2 linked regions of the Archangium violaceum genome follow. The protein of the gene in region 1 interacts with the protein of each later gene in a pairwise test. Links are inferred from orthologs where the notes say so. Each region holds a gene or a part of one and is shown on either strand. Other genes may lie near its edges.

What was found. The genes of interacting proteins can lie anywhere in the genome.
Region 2: the proteins of lpdA (region 1) and odhB interact in binary tests that used the Escherichia coli proteins (3 or more experiments, as listed by UniProt). The link is inferred for Archangium violaceum from one-to-one orthologs.

What each region holds. Positions count from the first base shown.
Region 1 is NZ_CP069338.1:10,606,355-10,613,873, reverse strand. Bases 1,471-4,349 are described here. They hold lpdA (dihydrolipoyl dehydrogenase), read left to right. Parts: upstream 1,471-2,150; coding sequence 2,151-3,548; downstream 3,549-4,349. Other genes in these bases: JQX13_RS44715 (DUF72 domain-containing protein), read right to left, coding at 3,580-4,349; JQX13_RS44725 (hypothetical protein), read right to left, coding at 1,471-2,075. Also shown: JQX13_RS44735 (ribonuclease R family protein), read right to left, coding at 1-46; JQX13_RS44730 (hypothetical protein), read right to left, coding at 93-902; more of JQX13_RS44725, read right to left, coding at 942-1,470; more of JQX13_RS44715, read right to left, coding at 4,350-4,368; lipA (lipoyl synthase), read left to right, coding at 4,621-5,556; JQX13_RS44705 (dihydrolipoamide acetyltransferase family protein), read left to right, coding at 5,596-6,891; JQX13_RS44700 (ClpX C4-type zinc finger protein), read left to right, coding at 6,978-7,519. UniProt on the Escherichia coli protein: Lipoamide dehydrogenase is a component of the glycine cleavage system as well as of the alpha-ketoacid dehydrogenase complexes.
Region 2 is NZ_CP069338.1:782,091-789,729, forward strand. Bases 1,538-4,536 are described here. They hold odhB (2-oxoglutarate dehydrogenase complex dihydrolipoyllysine-residue succinyltransferase), read left to right. Parts: upstream 1,538-2,423; coding sequence 2,424-3,650; downstream 3,651-4,536. Other genes in these bases: JQX13_RS03355 (2-oxoglutarate dehydrogenase E1 component), read left to right, coding at 1,538-2,434; JQX13_RS03365 (cold-shock protein), read left to right, coding at 3,797-4,000; JQX13_RS03370 (S9 family peptidase), read right to left, coding at 4,107-4,536. Outside these bases: more of JQX13_RS03355, read left to right, coding at 1-1,537; more of JQX13_RS03370, read right to left, coding at 4,537-6,323; JQX13_RS03375 (hypothetical protein), read left to right, coding at 6,439-7,209; JQX13_RS03380 (methyl-accepting chemotaxis protein), read left to right, coding at 7,362-7,639. UniProt on the Escherichia coli protein: E2 component of the 2-oxoglutarate dehydrogenase (OGDH) complex which catalyzes the second step in the conversion of 2-oxoglutarate to succinyl-CoA and CO(2).

The DNA of each region.
Region 1 (7,519 bases):
CGTCGATGCGGCCGGTGACGGTGCGCGAGGAGGTGGGCGTGTCCATGAGAGCGCCGGCATGCTACCCGGTCTCGCTGGCGCCAGGCCTCGTGTCACGGCTTCGCGAGGCTCCGATCCAGCAGCGACACCAGATCCGCCTGCACGCCCACGACCGCGAAGCCGAAGTTGCCCCAGTTGTAGATATCCCGACGCTTCACGTCCGCGCCGCCACCGAGCAGCCGCAGCCGCGCGTAGGCGTTCACGTCGTTCTTCGAGGTCAGGGGAACGCCCAGCGTCAGCGCCACGTCGTAGATGCCGCCCGTCGTGTTGTCGAACAGTCCGAAGGTGGACAGCGCGTCGGCCTCGAGCCCCGCCCACACCCGCGAGGGCAGTGTGTAGCGCAGCCGCGTCTTCAGCGCGCCCACCACGCCGATGTCGCTCTCCCTGGCGTAGCGCGAGCCATCCACCGCGCGCAGATCCACCAGTGCGTTGCGGATCTGCACGCTCGCGCCGATGTCCCAGGTGAAACGCTCGCCGTTGATGACCCGGAAGAGATAGCTGCCCCGGTACCCGTCGAAGAGGTAGCGGCTGTCCACCACCGTCCCCGCCGGGAACACCGTCCCCCGGAAGTCGATGTCCCTGGACAGTGTCGCGCGGGTGGTGAGGTCGAAGGGCGCGTACAGCAGGATGATGCCGTGGCGCTCGCCCAGCCGCGCCTCGAGAGCGATCCGTTGGGACCGGTAGAGGTTCGACTTCTGGTTGAGGTCTTCGGCCTCGTAGGCCGTGCCGGTCGGACCATAGCGTCCATCGTTCTGGAAGATGGCCGCCGGTCCCGTTTCATACTCGGCGATGAGCGCGGACAGCGGGCTTTCGGCCAGGGCCGGAGTGGCCATCAGGATCAGGGCGAGCAGGTGGATTCGCATGGCGGCCGCTTGGATGTCCACCCGCTGACCGCGTTGCGCTCACCGCGTTCCACGCACCTCCACTTCGTTCAGCGTGAGCCTGCCTTTGTCGGGAAAGACACTGAGCGCCTCCACGTCCAGCAGCGGCGTCGGCAGCGTGCAGCTCTCCCACTGTCCGGTGCCGCGGAAGCGGCAGGCTACTGGGAGCACGAAGCTCGTCTTCGAGTCCGGATCGTTCAGCCCCAGCTCGTCCGAGGTGCGGACGGCGGCGCGCAGGGTGCCCGGGCCACTGGCGCGCACGCGCAGGGCCGAGAGCCCCTGGATGGGCGGCTCGAACACCGCGCTCAGCGCGCCGTCCTTCTCCCAGCGAGGCGTTGGGGGCGTCGCCGGGGCGAGCTCCACGCCCGTGGCCTCCTGTCCATCGAAGGCCTGCTCCGCGCCCTGGGGGCCCACGGTGCGGCTCGGTTTCAGCACGGTGCTCGTTCCGGCCGGCGTCTGCTGGACGAGCTGTGCCAGCGCGGGCACGTCCCCCTGCACCACGGCCGCATGCAGCACGTTGGCGGGGAGTTGTCCCGCCCCAGCGCACACCGGGGCGAGCTGTCCGAGCAGCTCCCTCTGCGGGGCCTTCAGTGGATTCTGGGCCAGCGCCGCGGGCGCCAGCAGGGAGCGGGTGATCTCCGCGCAGGCGGCTTGAGTCCCCGGCCCGGCGTGCTCCAGGTTCCAGCGCACGTCCGCGAGGCCGGCCGGGCGCCCGGCGCTCAATCCCATCACCGCGCGTGTGACGTGACTCGCACAGGGATTGGTTCCGGCCGGGCAGCGTTGACACAGCGCATCCAGCAGCTCGCGAAGAGGCGATGTCCCAGCGTCGAGCGGAGCGCGGGCCTCCAGGGCGGCGCCCAGCTCACAGGCGCGCGCGGGGGGCTCGGGGCAGGCGTCGAGCTGCTCCCGGGCCCTGGCGAGGGCCGAGGCATCCTCGGGGGCTCGCACGGCGCCTTCCAGGGTCCGGTCCAGGGTCCGGCAGGCCTGGGGAGTCGCGGGGGAGCCGGCCTCCGGGCTCCTGGGGGTCGTGTCGATGACCACGGGGTTCGAGGGGGCGGGGCGCCCGGCCTGCCGGTGGGTGATGATGTACAGGCGGACGAAGGCCACCAGGGCCAGCGTCATCAGCAGCAGGGTTCGGAGCGGGAAACGTCGCAAGGTGCAAACTCCTTGATTCCGGCCGGGAGGGGTGGTTATCAGCGCCGCTCGGGTACATCCACTCCGGAGGCGTTCTTGGCTGAGAATTTCGACGTGGTGATCATCGGTTCGGGCCCCGGCGGGTATGTCGGCGCGATCCGGGCCGCGCAGCTGGGCCTGAAGACGGCCATCATCGAGAAGGACAAGCGCCTGGGCGGCACCTGCCTCCATCGCGGCTGCATCCCCACCAAGTCCCTCCTGTGGTCGGCGGCGCTGCTGCACCACATCCGTGAGGCCGCGGACTTCGGTATCGAGGTGCCGGCCCCGGTGGTGAACTGGGCCAAGGTCCAGGAGCACAAGCAGAAGGTGGTCACCAAGGGTGCCAACGGCATCGACTACCTGATGAAGAAGAACAAGGTGACCGTCATCAAGGGTCACGGCCGCATCGCCGGCAAGGGCAAGGTCGAGGTCGACCTCGAGGGCGGTGGCAAGCAGGCGCTGGAGGCCAAGAACATCATCATCGCCACCGGCTCGGTGCCCAAGTCCCTGCCCAACGTCCCGGTGGACCACAAGCGCATCCTCAACAGCGACTCCATCCTGACCATCGACCGCATCCCCAAGAGCCTGATCGTCATCGGCGCGGGCGCGGTGGGCTGCGAGTTCGCCTCGGTCTTCAACCACATGGGCAGTCAGGTCTCCATCGTGGAGTACATGCCCAACCTGCTCCCCATCGAGGACGTGGACTGCTCGAAGGAGCTGGAGAAGCACTTCAAGAAGCGGAAGATCGATCTGCACCTGGGCGCCAAGGTGGAGAAGGTGGAGAACACCGCCACCGGCGTGAAGCTGACCATGACGGTGGGCGGCGAGACCCGCTCCATCGAGGCGGAGCTCGTCCTGTCCGCCGTGGGCCGCGCCCCGGTCTCCGAGGACATCGGTCTGCAGCTCACGTCCATCAAGACGGACCGTGGCTTCATCAAGACGGACACCATGATGCGCACCACCGAGCCGAACGTGTACGCGATCGGCGACGTGATCCCCACGCCGATGCTCGCCCACGTGGCCAGCGCCGAGTGTGTGCTCGCCGTCGAGCACATCGCCGGGAAGAATCCCGCGCCCATCAACTACGATCTCACGCCGTCGGCCACCTACTGCTACCCCGAGGTGGCGTCGGTGGGCCTCACGGAGAAGAAGGCCAAGGAGCGCGGCTACGACGTGAAGGCCGCCATCTTCCCGTTCTCCGCCGTGACCAAGGCCTCCATCTCCAACGAGGCCTTCGGAATGATCAAGGTCGTCTCCGACAAGAAGTATGACGAGGTGCTCGGCGTGCACCTCGTGGGCCCGCACGCCACCGAGCTGCTCGCCGAGGCGTGCGTCGCCATGCGCCTGGAGATCACCACCGAGGAGCTCGCGCACACGATGCACGCGCACCCGACGCTCTCCGAGATCGTCAAGGAGGGCGCCGAGGCCACCCTGGGTCACCCGATCCACATCTGAGCCGGGTTCCTTCGTAGCACCCAGGTAGCACTCAGGCCGTCCGGGACTCCTCCGTCTCGGGCGGCCTTCGCATGTCCGCGGGTGGATGCACGCGCACGTGGCCCAGCAGCTCCGCCAGGTCGAACGCGTCCAGCAGCGCGTGCCCGTGCAGATCGTTATTGAAGTAGACCCAGGCCGTGCGCCCCTTGCGTCTCCACCGGTCCAGGTCGACCGCCACCGGCCACATCGCCTCGCGGCCATAGCGCCCGGCGTAGCGTGAGCCCGCTCCGTGGAAGCGCACGTAGCGGAAGCCTCCCGTGAGGCGGGGAGGGGGCACCGGCACGAGGTCGTGCTCGCACACCGCCGCGTCCCACCGGTCCAGCACCTCCAGCACCTCCTCGTGGTACCAGGCCGCGTCGCGGAACTCGAAGACGTATCGCACGTCACGGGGCAGGGCGGAGAGGAAGCGGTCCAGCCTCGCCGGGTCCGGCTTCTTCATGTGCGGCGGCAGTTGCCACAGCACCGGGCCCAGCTTGGGGCGCAGGCGGAGGATGACGCCGAAGAAGCGCTCCAGGCCCTCGCCCACGTCCGTGAGGCGCTTCATGTGCGTGAGGTAGCGGCTGCCCTTGCACGCGAACAGGAAACCCGCTGGCGTCTGCTCCCTCCAGCCGTCCACCGCGTCCGCCGTGGGCAGCCGGTAGAAGGGGGCGTTCAGCTCCACCGTGGCGAAGACGCGGGCGTAGTAGGGGAGCCATCGGCTGGCCGGCAGCTCGGATGGGTAGAAGAAACCCTTCCAGTGCTTGTAGACGTAGCCGCTCGTCCCCAGGTGGATGGCCCGCATGTCCCTAGAATGAGCACTCGGGCCCACCCGGGGAGGCGGAAGCCCGGGTCATGGTCCGCTCATCCTTCGAGCAAGCTGGGCTTACGGCCCTCGGGAAGGGAACGGGCCTCTCCGTCCAGGCATCCGCTGCCCGTTCCTGGTGGAGTCGTTAACAAGGAGTGAAGAGTCTGCAACCCTGGGAAGGTTGACGCCCGGCGTCAAGGCTTCCCGCTTGACCCTGCTTTCGCCCCAACCGTAGAAGGCCCGCGACCCATGGCAACTCCTGACCGTTTCCCCCTGCCGCAGGTAACCGAGACCACCCGGAAGCCCGAGTGGCTGAAGGTACGCCTCCCCCACGGGGAAGGGTACGAACGGGTGAAGTCCATCGTGCGCCGCACGAAGCTGTCCACGGTGTGCGAGGAGGCCCGCTGCCCCAACATCGCCGAGTGCTGGGGCGGGGGGACCGCCACGGTCATGCTCATGGGCGAGGTGTGCACCCGCGCGTGCCGCTTCTGCCACGTGAAGGTGGGCGCGCCTCCTCCGTTGGATCCGATGGAGCCCATCCACCTGGCCCAGGCCGTCAAGGAGATGGACCTGGAGTACATCGTGGTGACGTCCGTCAACCGCGATGACCGTCCGGACGGCGGCGCCAGCCACTTCGCCTCGGCGATTCGCGAGCTGCGCCAGCACTCGCCCAAGACGATCGTCGAGGTGCTCATCCCCGACTTCAAGGGCGTGGAGCGTGACCTGGCCACCGTGGCCGAGGCCCGCCCGCACGTGGTGGCCCACAACGTGGAGACGGTGGAGCGCCTCACCCCGACCGTGCGTGATCGCCGCGCCAGCTACAAGCAGTCCCTGAAGGTGCTCGAGTACCTCAAGCAGCGGCCGGAGCGGCTCTACACCAAGAGCTCCGTCATGGTTGGCCTGGGCGAGACGGACGCCGAGCTGGAGCAGACCTTCAAGGATCTGCGCGCCGTGGGCGTGGACGTGCTCACGCTCGGCCAGTACCTCCAGCCCTCCCAGTACCACCTGAGGGTGGAGCGCTTCGTCACGCCCCAGCAGTTCGAGGACTACAAGAAGCTCGCCGAGTCCTACGGCTTCCTCTACGTCGCCTCCGGGCCGCTCGTGCGCTCCAGCTACCGCGCCGCCGAGTTCTTCATGAAGGGCCTCATGGAGCGCGAGCGCCTGGGGCTCGCCAGCAACACCTGACGCCTTCTCAACCCCATACCCCGAAACGGACCCCCGCGAATGGCGATCTTCGAGTTCAAGCTGCCCGATCTTGGCGAAGGCGTGCAGGAGGGCGAGCTGGTCAAGTGGCACGTGAAGGCCGGTGATGTCGTCAAGGAGGACCAGACGCTCGCCGAGGTGATGACGGACAAGGCCACGGTGACCGTTCCGAGCCCCAAGGCCGGCCGTGTCGTGCAGACGCACGGCAATGAAGGCGACATGGCCAAGGTCCATCAGCTCCTCGTCACGTTGGAGATCGAGGGCGCCGCGCCGGCCCAGGCCTCGGGTCATGGGGCTCCCGCCGCCCACGGTGCGCCGGCCGCCGCCGCTGCCTCCGCCCAGCCCGTTGCCGCCGCTCAGGCTCAGGGCAATGGAGCTCAGGCCGCTTCCGCCGCCTCCAAGGTGCTGGCCACGCCGCTCACGCGCCGCATGGCGGCCGAGCATGGGCTGAACCTCGCGGAGATCGCCGGCTCCGGCCCCCAGGGCCGCGTGATGAAGGCGGACGTGGTGGCGGCCCTCGAGGGTGGCCGCTCCGCGCGCAACGAGGTGGCTCCCGCCGCTCCCGCCCAGGCCCGTCCGGCCGCGCCCTCGGTGAGCCCGGGCCGGGGTGACGAGCGCATCCCCCTGCGCGGCCTGCGCAAGAAGATCGCCGAGAAGATGGTGCGCTCGAAGTTCACCGCGCCCCACTTCGGCTTCGTCGAGGAGGTGGACTGCACCGAGCTCGTCGCGCTGCGCAAGCGCCTCAACGAGACCCTGGTCGCCGCTGGCGAGAAGACGAAGCTGTCCTTCCTGCCCTTCATCGTGAAGGCCGTGATCGCGGCGATGAAGAAGTACCCGCACCTCAACGCCAACATGGACGAGGCCGCCCAGGAGCTCGTCGTGCGCGGCGAGTTCAACATCGGCATCGCCGTGGCCACCCCCGAGGGGCTCACCGTTCCCGTCATCAAGAACGCGGATCGGCTCTCCCTGCGCGAGCTGGCCGAGGAGATCGTCCGCCTCAGCACCGCGGCGAGGGATCGCAAGCTGAAGATGGAGGAGCTCACCGGCGGCTCGTTCACCATCACCTCGCTCGGGCAGACGGGTGGCATCTTCGCCACGCCCATCATCAACCACCCCGAGGTGGCCATCATGGGCATCCACCGCATGCGCAAGCGTCCCGTGGTGGACAAGAACGACCAGGTCGTCGTGCGCGAGATGATGAACGTCTCCATCTCCGCCGATCACCGCGTCATCGATGGCCAGGTGGCCGCTGACTTCGTATACGAGGTCATCAAGTTCCTGGAGCATCCGGACATGCTGTTCCTGGCCATGGCCTGACGGCCGGGCCGCCTGCCGGGGGCGCGTGCCTCGCCGGGAGCGCTCGCGCACCGCGCTCCCGGCCTTCGAGGAGGTTATGCTTCCCCATGGCCGAGAACGTTCGCGACGTCATCCGCGCCGCCCAGGCCGCGGAGCTCGGAGGTGACAAGCCCCGGGCCATCGAGTTGCTGAGGCTCGCCGCTGATCTCTGCCGGCGCTCGGGCAACATGCCCCGTGCCGAGCAGCTCCTGCGCTACGCCCTCCGGTTGGATCCCTCCCGCAAGGAGCTGGAAGAGGAGATCCGCCAGGTGGAGGCGGAGGCACGGGCCGTTTCGCCTCCGGTGGCTCCCGAGCCCGAGCCCGACGAGGAGCCCGAGCCCGGAGTGTGGGTCCTCGAGGAGGACACCTCCTCCTCGCTTCATGAGGCCCTGCGCGAGGCCGAGCTGGCGGTGGATCGCCGGACCCATCCCGTGGCCACGGCCGTGGAGGTCGTGCGTGCCGCCGTGCTCAGCATGGACGTCCCGAGCGGGCAGGTGGCGCGGACCGATGCTCCCGTGGAGGTGAGGAAGGAAGAGCCCTTCATCGAACGGGGACCGACCCGGGCCGATCCTTCTCTGGATGCCTGGTGCTCCTTCTGCTGCCGACCCCG
Region 2 (7,639 bases), 9.8 Mb from region 1 along the record:
GGAGAGCTCCAACGTCTTCCCCGAGGCGCGCGTCAAGCTCAAGGACCTGCTCGGCCGGCTGCGCCGCACGTACACCGCCTCCATCGGCGTCGAGTACATGCAGATGCTCGACAGCGAGCGGCGGCGCTGGCTGATGCGGCGCATGGAGCACGCGGAGAACCGCACGGAGTTCTCCGTGGAGGACCAGCGCCACATCCTCACCCGGCTGTCCTACGCCGAGGGCTTCGAGAACTTCCTGCACACCAAGTTCATCGGCGCCAAGCGCTTCGCGCTCGACGGCGGCGAGGCGCTGGTGCCCATGTTGGATGCCGTGCTCGAGGTGGGCGGCGGCATGGGGCTCAAGGAGGTCGTCATCGGCATGGCCCACCGCGGCCGCCTCAACGTGCTGACGAACATCCTGGGCAAGCAGCCCGCGCAGATCTTCAGCGAGTTCGAGGGCCCGCAGGATCCCAAGCAGCACATGGGCCGCGGCGACGTGAAGTACCACATGGGTTTCAGCTCGGACCATGCCACGCGCACCGGGCAGAGCATCCACCTGTCGCTGGCCTTCAACCCCAGCCACCTCGAGGCGGTGGACCCGGTGGTGGAGGGGCGCGTGCGCGCCAAGCAGGATCGCAGCGGGGACACCGAGCGCACCAAGGTGATGCCGCTGCTCATCCACGGTGACGCGGCCTTCATCGGCCAGGGCGTGGTGGCCGAGACGCTCAACCTCGCCGGGCTCGAGGGCTACAAGACGGGCGGCACCCTGCACGTCGTCATCAACAACCAGGTGGGCTTCACCACCGACCCGCAGGAGTCGCGCAGCTCCATCTACTCCACGGCGCTCGCCCAGATGCTGGACGTGCCCGTCTTCCACGTGAACGGGGATGACCCCGAGGCGTGCGTCCACGTGGCGCGCCTGGTCGCCGAGTACCGGCAGACCTTCAAGAGCGACGTCGTCATCGACCTGGTGTGCTACCGCCGCTACGGCCACAACGAGGGCGATGACCCCTCGTTCACGCAGCCGGAGATGTACGAGATCATCCGCAAGCACCCGACCGTGCGGACGATCTACGCGCAGCAGCTGGCGGAGAAGGGCCGCCTCCCCGCGGAGGAGTCCGAGGCGATCAAGCAGCGCTGCATGCAGGAGTTCGACGCGGCGCTCACCCGCGCCCGCGCGCACAGCGAGTTCAAGGAGCCGAGCGCGCTCGAGGGCCTGTGGAAGCCCTACAAGGGCGGGCTCCACAAGAGCGCCCCGCAGGTGACCACGGCGGTGGACAAGGAGACGCTGCGCGCGGCCCTGAAGAAGCTGGCCGAGGTGCCCGAGGGCTTCAACGTCCACCGCGACGTGGAGCGCACGGTGCTCAAGAAGCGCCAGGGCATGCTCCAGTCGGAGGAGCTGCAGTGGAGCGAGGGCGAGTCGCTGGCCTACGCCACGCTGCTCTCCGAGGGCTACACCATCCGCCTGAGCGGCCAGGACTGCGAGCGCGGCACCTTCAGCCACCGCCACGCCGTGCTGCACGACGTGAAGACGGGCGACGAGTTCGTCCCCCTGCGGCAGTTCCCCACCGGCAGGGCCCGCTTCGACGTCTTCAACAGCCCGCTGTCGGAGATGGGCGTGCTGGGCTTCGAGTACGGCTACAGCCTCGACGTGCCGGACGGCCTCATCCTCTGGGAGGCCCAGTTCGGTGACTTCGCCAACGGCGCGCAGATCATCATCGACCAGTTCATCGCCGCGGCGGAGACCAAGTGGCGGCGGCTCAGCGGCATCACCCTGCTCCTGCCGCACGGCTACGAGGGCCAGGGCCCGGAGCACTCCAGCGCGCGTCTGGAGCGCTTCCTCAACCTGTCCGCCGAGGACAACATCCAGGTCGTCTACCCCACCACGCCCGCGCAGATCTTCCACCTGCTGCGGCGCCAGGTGCTGCGCCCGCTGCGCAAGCCGCTCGTGATCATGTCGCCCAAGAGCCTGCTGCGCCGCCCCGAGGCGACGAGCAAGCTGGACGAGCTGGCCACCGGCACCTTCCAGGAGGTCATCCTGGACAAGGTGGACCCGGCCGGCGTGACGCGGCTGCTCCTGTGCTCGGGCAAGGTCTACTACGACCTGGTCAAGGCCCGGGACGAGCGCAAGGACGACTCCATCGCCATCGTGCGCGTGGAGCAGCTCTACCCGTTCCCCTTCGACGAGCTGGCAGGCCTCGTCGCGAAGATGCCGAAGCTCACCGAGCTCTTCTGGGTGCAAGAGGAGCCCCGGAACTCGGGCGCCTGGCACTTCATGTTCCCCCGCCTGCACGACCTGGCCGCCGCGCGGAACCAGGGCGGTCCGCTGAAGCTGGGCTACATCGGACGCGCGGAAGCCGCCAGCCCCGCCACCGGCTTCCCGCAGACGCACAACCTGGAGCAGCAGCTCATCGTCGAGGAAGCCATCCTCCGAGGAACCAAGAATGGCCGTTGAACTGAAAGTCCCGCCCCTGGGCGAGTCCATCACTGAAGCCGTCGTCGGGAAGTGGAACAAGAAGAAGGGTGACGCGGTGTCCGCCGACGAGCCCCTCGTCGTCCTGGAGACCGACAAGGTCACCATCGACGTGCCCGCTCCCGCCGCCGGCGCCATCGCCACCATCGCCTTCAACGAGGGCGACAAGGTGCGCGTGGGTGACGTGCTGGGCACCATCGAGGCCGGCGCTGGCGCCACCGCCACCGCGCCGCAGACCCCCGCTCCCGCTCCCGCTCCCGCCCCCGTGGCCGCCGCTCCCGCCGCGGCCTCTTCCGCCGCGGCCGACGTCCGCATGACGCCCACCGCCCGGAAGATCGTCGAGGAGAACAAGCTGGACGTGGCCCAGCTCAAGGGCTCCGGCACCGGCGGCCGCATCACCAAGGAGGACGCGCTCGGTCAGCTCAACCGCCCGGCCGAGGCCCCCGCCCAGCGTGCTCCGGCTCCGGCCCCCGCTCCCTCCGGCCCGCGCCCGCGCGCCGACCGCGAGGAGCGCGTGAAGATGACGCCGCTGCGCCGCCGCGTCGCCGAGCGCCTCGTCCAGGCCCAGTCCACCGCCGCCATCCTCACCACCTTCAACGAGGTGGACATGGGCGCGGTGATGGACCTGCGCAAGCAGCACCAGGAGAAGTTCCTGGCCCGTCACGGCGTGAAGCTCGGCTTCATGAGCTTCTTCATCCGCGCCGCCGTCGAGGCCCTCAAGGCCTTCCCCCAGGTCAACGCGGAGATCGACGGCGACGACGTCGTCTTCAAGCACTACTACGACATCGGCGTGGCGGTGAGCGGCAGCCGCGGCCTGGTGGTCCCCGTCGTGCGCGACGCCGACACCCTGTCCATGGCCGAGCTGGAGAAGAAGGTCGGCGACTACGGCGTCCGGGCGCGCAGCGACAAGCTCACGCTCGCCGAGCTGCAGGGCGGCACCTTCACCATCACCAACGGCGGCATCTTCGGCTCGATGCTCTCCACCCCCATCATCAACCCGCCCCAGACGGGCATCCTGGGGATGCACAACATCGTGGAGCGCCCGGTGGCCCGCAACGGCCAGGTCGTCATCCGGCCCATCATGTACCTGGCCCTCTCCTACGATCACCGGCTCATCGACGGCCGCGAGGCCGTGCAGTTCCTCGTGCGCGTGAAGGACTGCATCGAGGATCCGACTCGGCTGCTGCTGGAAATTTGAAATCCAGACAGACAGTAGCAAACGGGAAAACGGGCCAGCCGACTAGACAGGCGGTCGGCTGGCCGCCTACAACTTCACTTGTCACCCGACGGACGGGGGACGGGAGAACGAGTCGGCCCACGGCCGGCTCCTGACAAGGAAGCACAATGGCAACTGGTACCGTGAAGTGGTTCAACGACGCGAAGGGCTTCGGATTCATCGTGCAGGACGGCGGTGGCGAGGACGTGTTCTGCCACCACACCGCCATCAACATGGACGGGTTCCGGACCCTCGCCGAGGGGCAGAAGGTGGAGTTCGAGCTGGCTCGTGGTCCCAAGGGCCTGCAGGCGCAGAACGTACGCGCCGTCTGATGTCCCGAGCCACTCCGTACCCGTAGTGGCCTGAAGAAAAGGCCCGGCACCTCGAGAGGAGCCGGGCCTTTTCATTCGCGGGTGACCGCGCCCGGGCAGCGGGCCGCTACTTCGTGAGGTGCCGCTTGAAGTGGCCCATCACCCACTCGTACTGACGCTGGGTGACGAGCGGATCCGGCACCATGTGCGTGAGGCCGCTCAGGGGCAGCAGCTCATGGCGCTTGCCGGCGCGGAAGAGCGCGTCGGAGAGCTTGAGCGTGTGGAAGAAGTAGACGTTGTCGTCCGCGGTGCCGTGGATGAGCAGCAGCGGGGAGATGGGCCTGCGGGTGTCGCGCGCGTAGGTGAGCAGCGAGCTCTTCTCGTACGCCTCGGGGTTCTGCTGGGGCAGGCCCAGGTAGCGCTCGGTGTAGTGGGTGTCGTAGTCGAGCCAGTCCACCACCGGAGCACCCGCCACGGCCGCCTTGAAGACCTCCGGACGCTTGAGAGCGGCGAGCGCGGCCATGTAGCCACCGAAGCTCCAACCCTCGATGCCCACGCGCTGCACGTCCACCTCGGGCACCACCGCGGCGAGCGCCTGGACGGCGGTGGCCTGGTCCTCCAGCGTCACACCGGAGAAGTCCCCGCGCACCTCGCGCTGCCACTTCGCGCCGCGCAGCGGAGTGCCGCGTCCGTCGAAACGGGCGATGAGGAAGCCCTGGTCCGCCATCCACTGCGACAACAGGTGCGCCGCCATGGACTTGTGCACGACGGTGACGGTGGGGCCGGCGTACACCTCGACGATGGTGGGCAGCTTCTGGCCGGGCTTCGCGTTGCGCGGGCGAACCAGCGAGGAGTGGAACTTCAGCGGACCCACCTCGCGGAACTCGACGATGGGGGTGAAGCCGGGCTCCACCGCCACGGAGGGCAGCTCCCCCACGCGCGAGCCGTCCGCGCGCGCCACGTAGGTGCGCGGCATGGACTTGGGGCTCGAGTGGTTGATGACGAGCAGGTTGCCCGACTTGGACACGCTCCCCATCTCGACGGCCTCGCCGGTGGTGCCCGGGCGCACCTGCTCCGGGGCGCCGCCGTCCTTCACGCGCCACAGGTAGCTCTCCGTGGGGTTGGGGCCACCGGTGAAGTAGAGGGTGCGGTCCGCCTCGACGTAGCGGGCCAGGCCCCGGAAGCCCGCCTCCGGCTTCACCAGCGAGCGCGCCAGGCTTCCGTCCGGGTTGCGCAGCTCCACCTCGGGGCCACCGTTGCGCTCGGTGTACCAGAGGAAGCCGCTGCCATCCTCGAGCCACAGCGGGAAGGACTGCTCCAGTTCGAGCCAGGCCTCATCCTTCTCGGTGAGGAGCTCGCGCGTCCTGCCGCTGGCCACGTCCACCGCGAGCAGCTTCTCCTCCGTCTGCGTGCGGTTCTGCACCAGGAGGGTGAGGGGGCCCTTCTTCGGCCACACCACGGTGGCCAGGTACGGGTACTTCTCCGCGTCCCACCGCACCCAGACCGTCTTGCCACCCGTCACCGGGGTGATGCCCAGGCGCACCTTCGCGTTGGCCTTGCCCGGACGCGGGTAGGCGTAGTCCTCGGAGCCACGCTCGGGGTGCATCACGTCGATGATGGAGAGCTTCTCCACGCCCGAGGTGTCCGACTCGGTGTAGGCGATGGACTTCGCGTCCGGGCTCCACCACCAGCCGGAGAAGCGGCTCATCTCCTCCTGGGCGACGAACTCGGCCAGGCCGTGGGTCTTCGCCGGAGTGCCTCCGCTGGTGACGCGGCGCTCCTTGTTGGTGGCCAGGTCGATGCGGAAGACGTCGTTGTCCCGGACGTAGCCCACCTGCTTGCCGTCGGGGGAGAAGCGCGGATCGATGACGCCCTCGCCCGTCTTCAGCTCGGTCGACTTCCCGGTGGCGCGCTCGACGAGGTAGAGCTTGCCGGAGAGCGGCACCAGGATGCGCGCACCGTCCTCGGAGAGCTGGTAGGAGGTGAAGCCCCGGGCGCTCACGCGCATGCGCTCGCGGCGGGCCTTCTCCTCGGGGGAGAGCGTCTCCTCGGCGCCCTTGAGGATGGCCTCGGGCGTGAGCACCTCCTTCGCCTCACCGGTGGCCACGTCGAAGGCGAAGAGGGTCTGGATGGGCGCGCGGGGCTGACCGCGCAGGAAGAGGACGGTCTTCTCGTCGGGAGTGATGCGGGGGTTGACGGGACGTCCGCTCATGAAGCGGCGCGTCTCCGCGTAGTCCCGCAGGAAGGCATCTTGCGAGGTGGAGGACATGGGCTTGGCGGGAGGCTGCTGGGCGAGGACGGGGGCGCTCGTGAGAAGGAGCGCGGCTGCGAGCAGGATGCGCATGCGAGGCTGGCGCCCGAGGAACGGGCACTCCCTCCTTTGAGGTAGAAAGCGCGCGCAGCCTACACTCCTGGCGGCGCGCGGCCCGCAAAGAGCCGCGGGATGACGGTTATTCCCCATGATGGACGATGATTCGCAGAGGCACCTCCGACTGGCGGGAGTCATCCGGCTGGCGCTCGGTGGCGGGCGGGGGCCCACGGACGCGTACGTGTTCGATCCGCACCGGCTGGCGCTGCCCTCGTGGGCGTGCGCACTGGGGGACGGTCCGGCGGCACTGCTGGTGACACTGGACCGGCACCTGGACCTGGTGGTGCCAGCGGCGCCGGGCGCGGTACCGGATCGCTCGGCGGGCCTGAGGGCCCTGGACGAGCACGCGCGCTGGGCCCTGGACGTGCGCAACTACGACCACGTGCTGGCGGCGATGGAGGCGGGGCTGGTGGGCGACGCGCTGGTGATCGCACGCGGACGACCCCGGGGAACGTTCACCGGGGACGTGTATGTGGACACGCGGGGGCGCTCGCACCGGCTGGTGGTGGTCCCCACGGTGGACCGGGCCGCGGAGGCCTACAACGCGCCCGCCCCCGGTGATGCGGTGCGTGAAGTGCTGGCGTCCGCCGAGCGCGTGCTGCTGGACGTGGACCTGGACTGCTTCACCAGCCTGAGCGACGCGGACCCGACAACGGTGCTGCCCTGGCCCCGGAGTGTCATCCGGGAGTACCTGCTGCCACCGGACTCGGAGTCCTTCTGGGAGGCGGTGCTGGAACGGTGTGTCGCGCTGACACTGGCGAGGGAGCCGCACCACTGTGGCGGACTCCTGGCCGCGGGGGAGCTCTTCCGGGATGTGGCCGAGGTCCTCTTCCGGGAGCTGCTGCGGACACAGCTCCCCTAGATTTCCTTTTCCCGGGTTTTCCTCTATTTGAAGACGCGCCGGGCGCACCGCGTTAGCATCAGGCCCGACAGGGAAGCATCCAGGCAGGCACCGCGACTTCTCCCGGCGTCCCTCCTTCCGCCCCCCTCCCTCTGGGAGAATGGCCACGCCTCATGAACGGCTCGCCCCCGCAGACGGTCATTCCTCCACAGCTCCTCCGACGAGTCCTCCTCGTCGTGATGGCGTGGCTCATCCCCTCCACGCCCCTCGCCGCGTACCTCATCGGGTTGTCGCTCGGGGTGTCGGCCCAGGACATCGTCTGGAGCGTGCTCTACCTGCTTCCGCCCATCCTGCTGGTGGTCGGTGTCGTGATGCCAGGGGTGGGTGTCTCCGCGCTGCTGCACAGCCATTTCCGCGTACACCCCGAGGAGCCTCCACAGGAGCGCCTCGT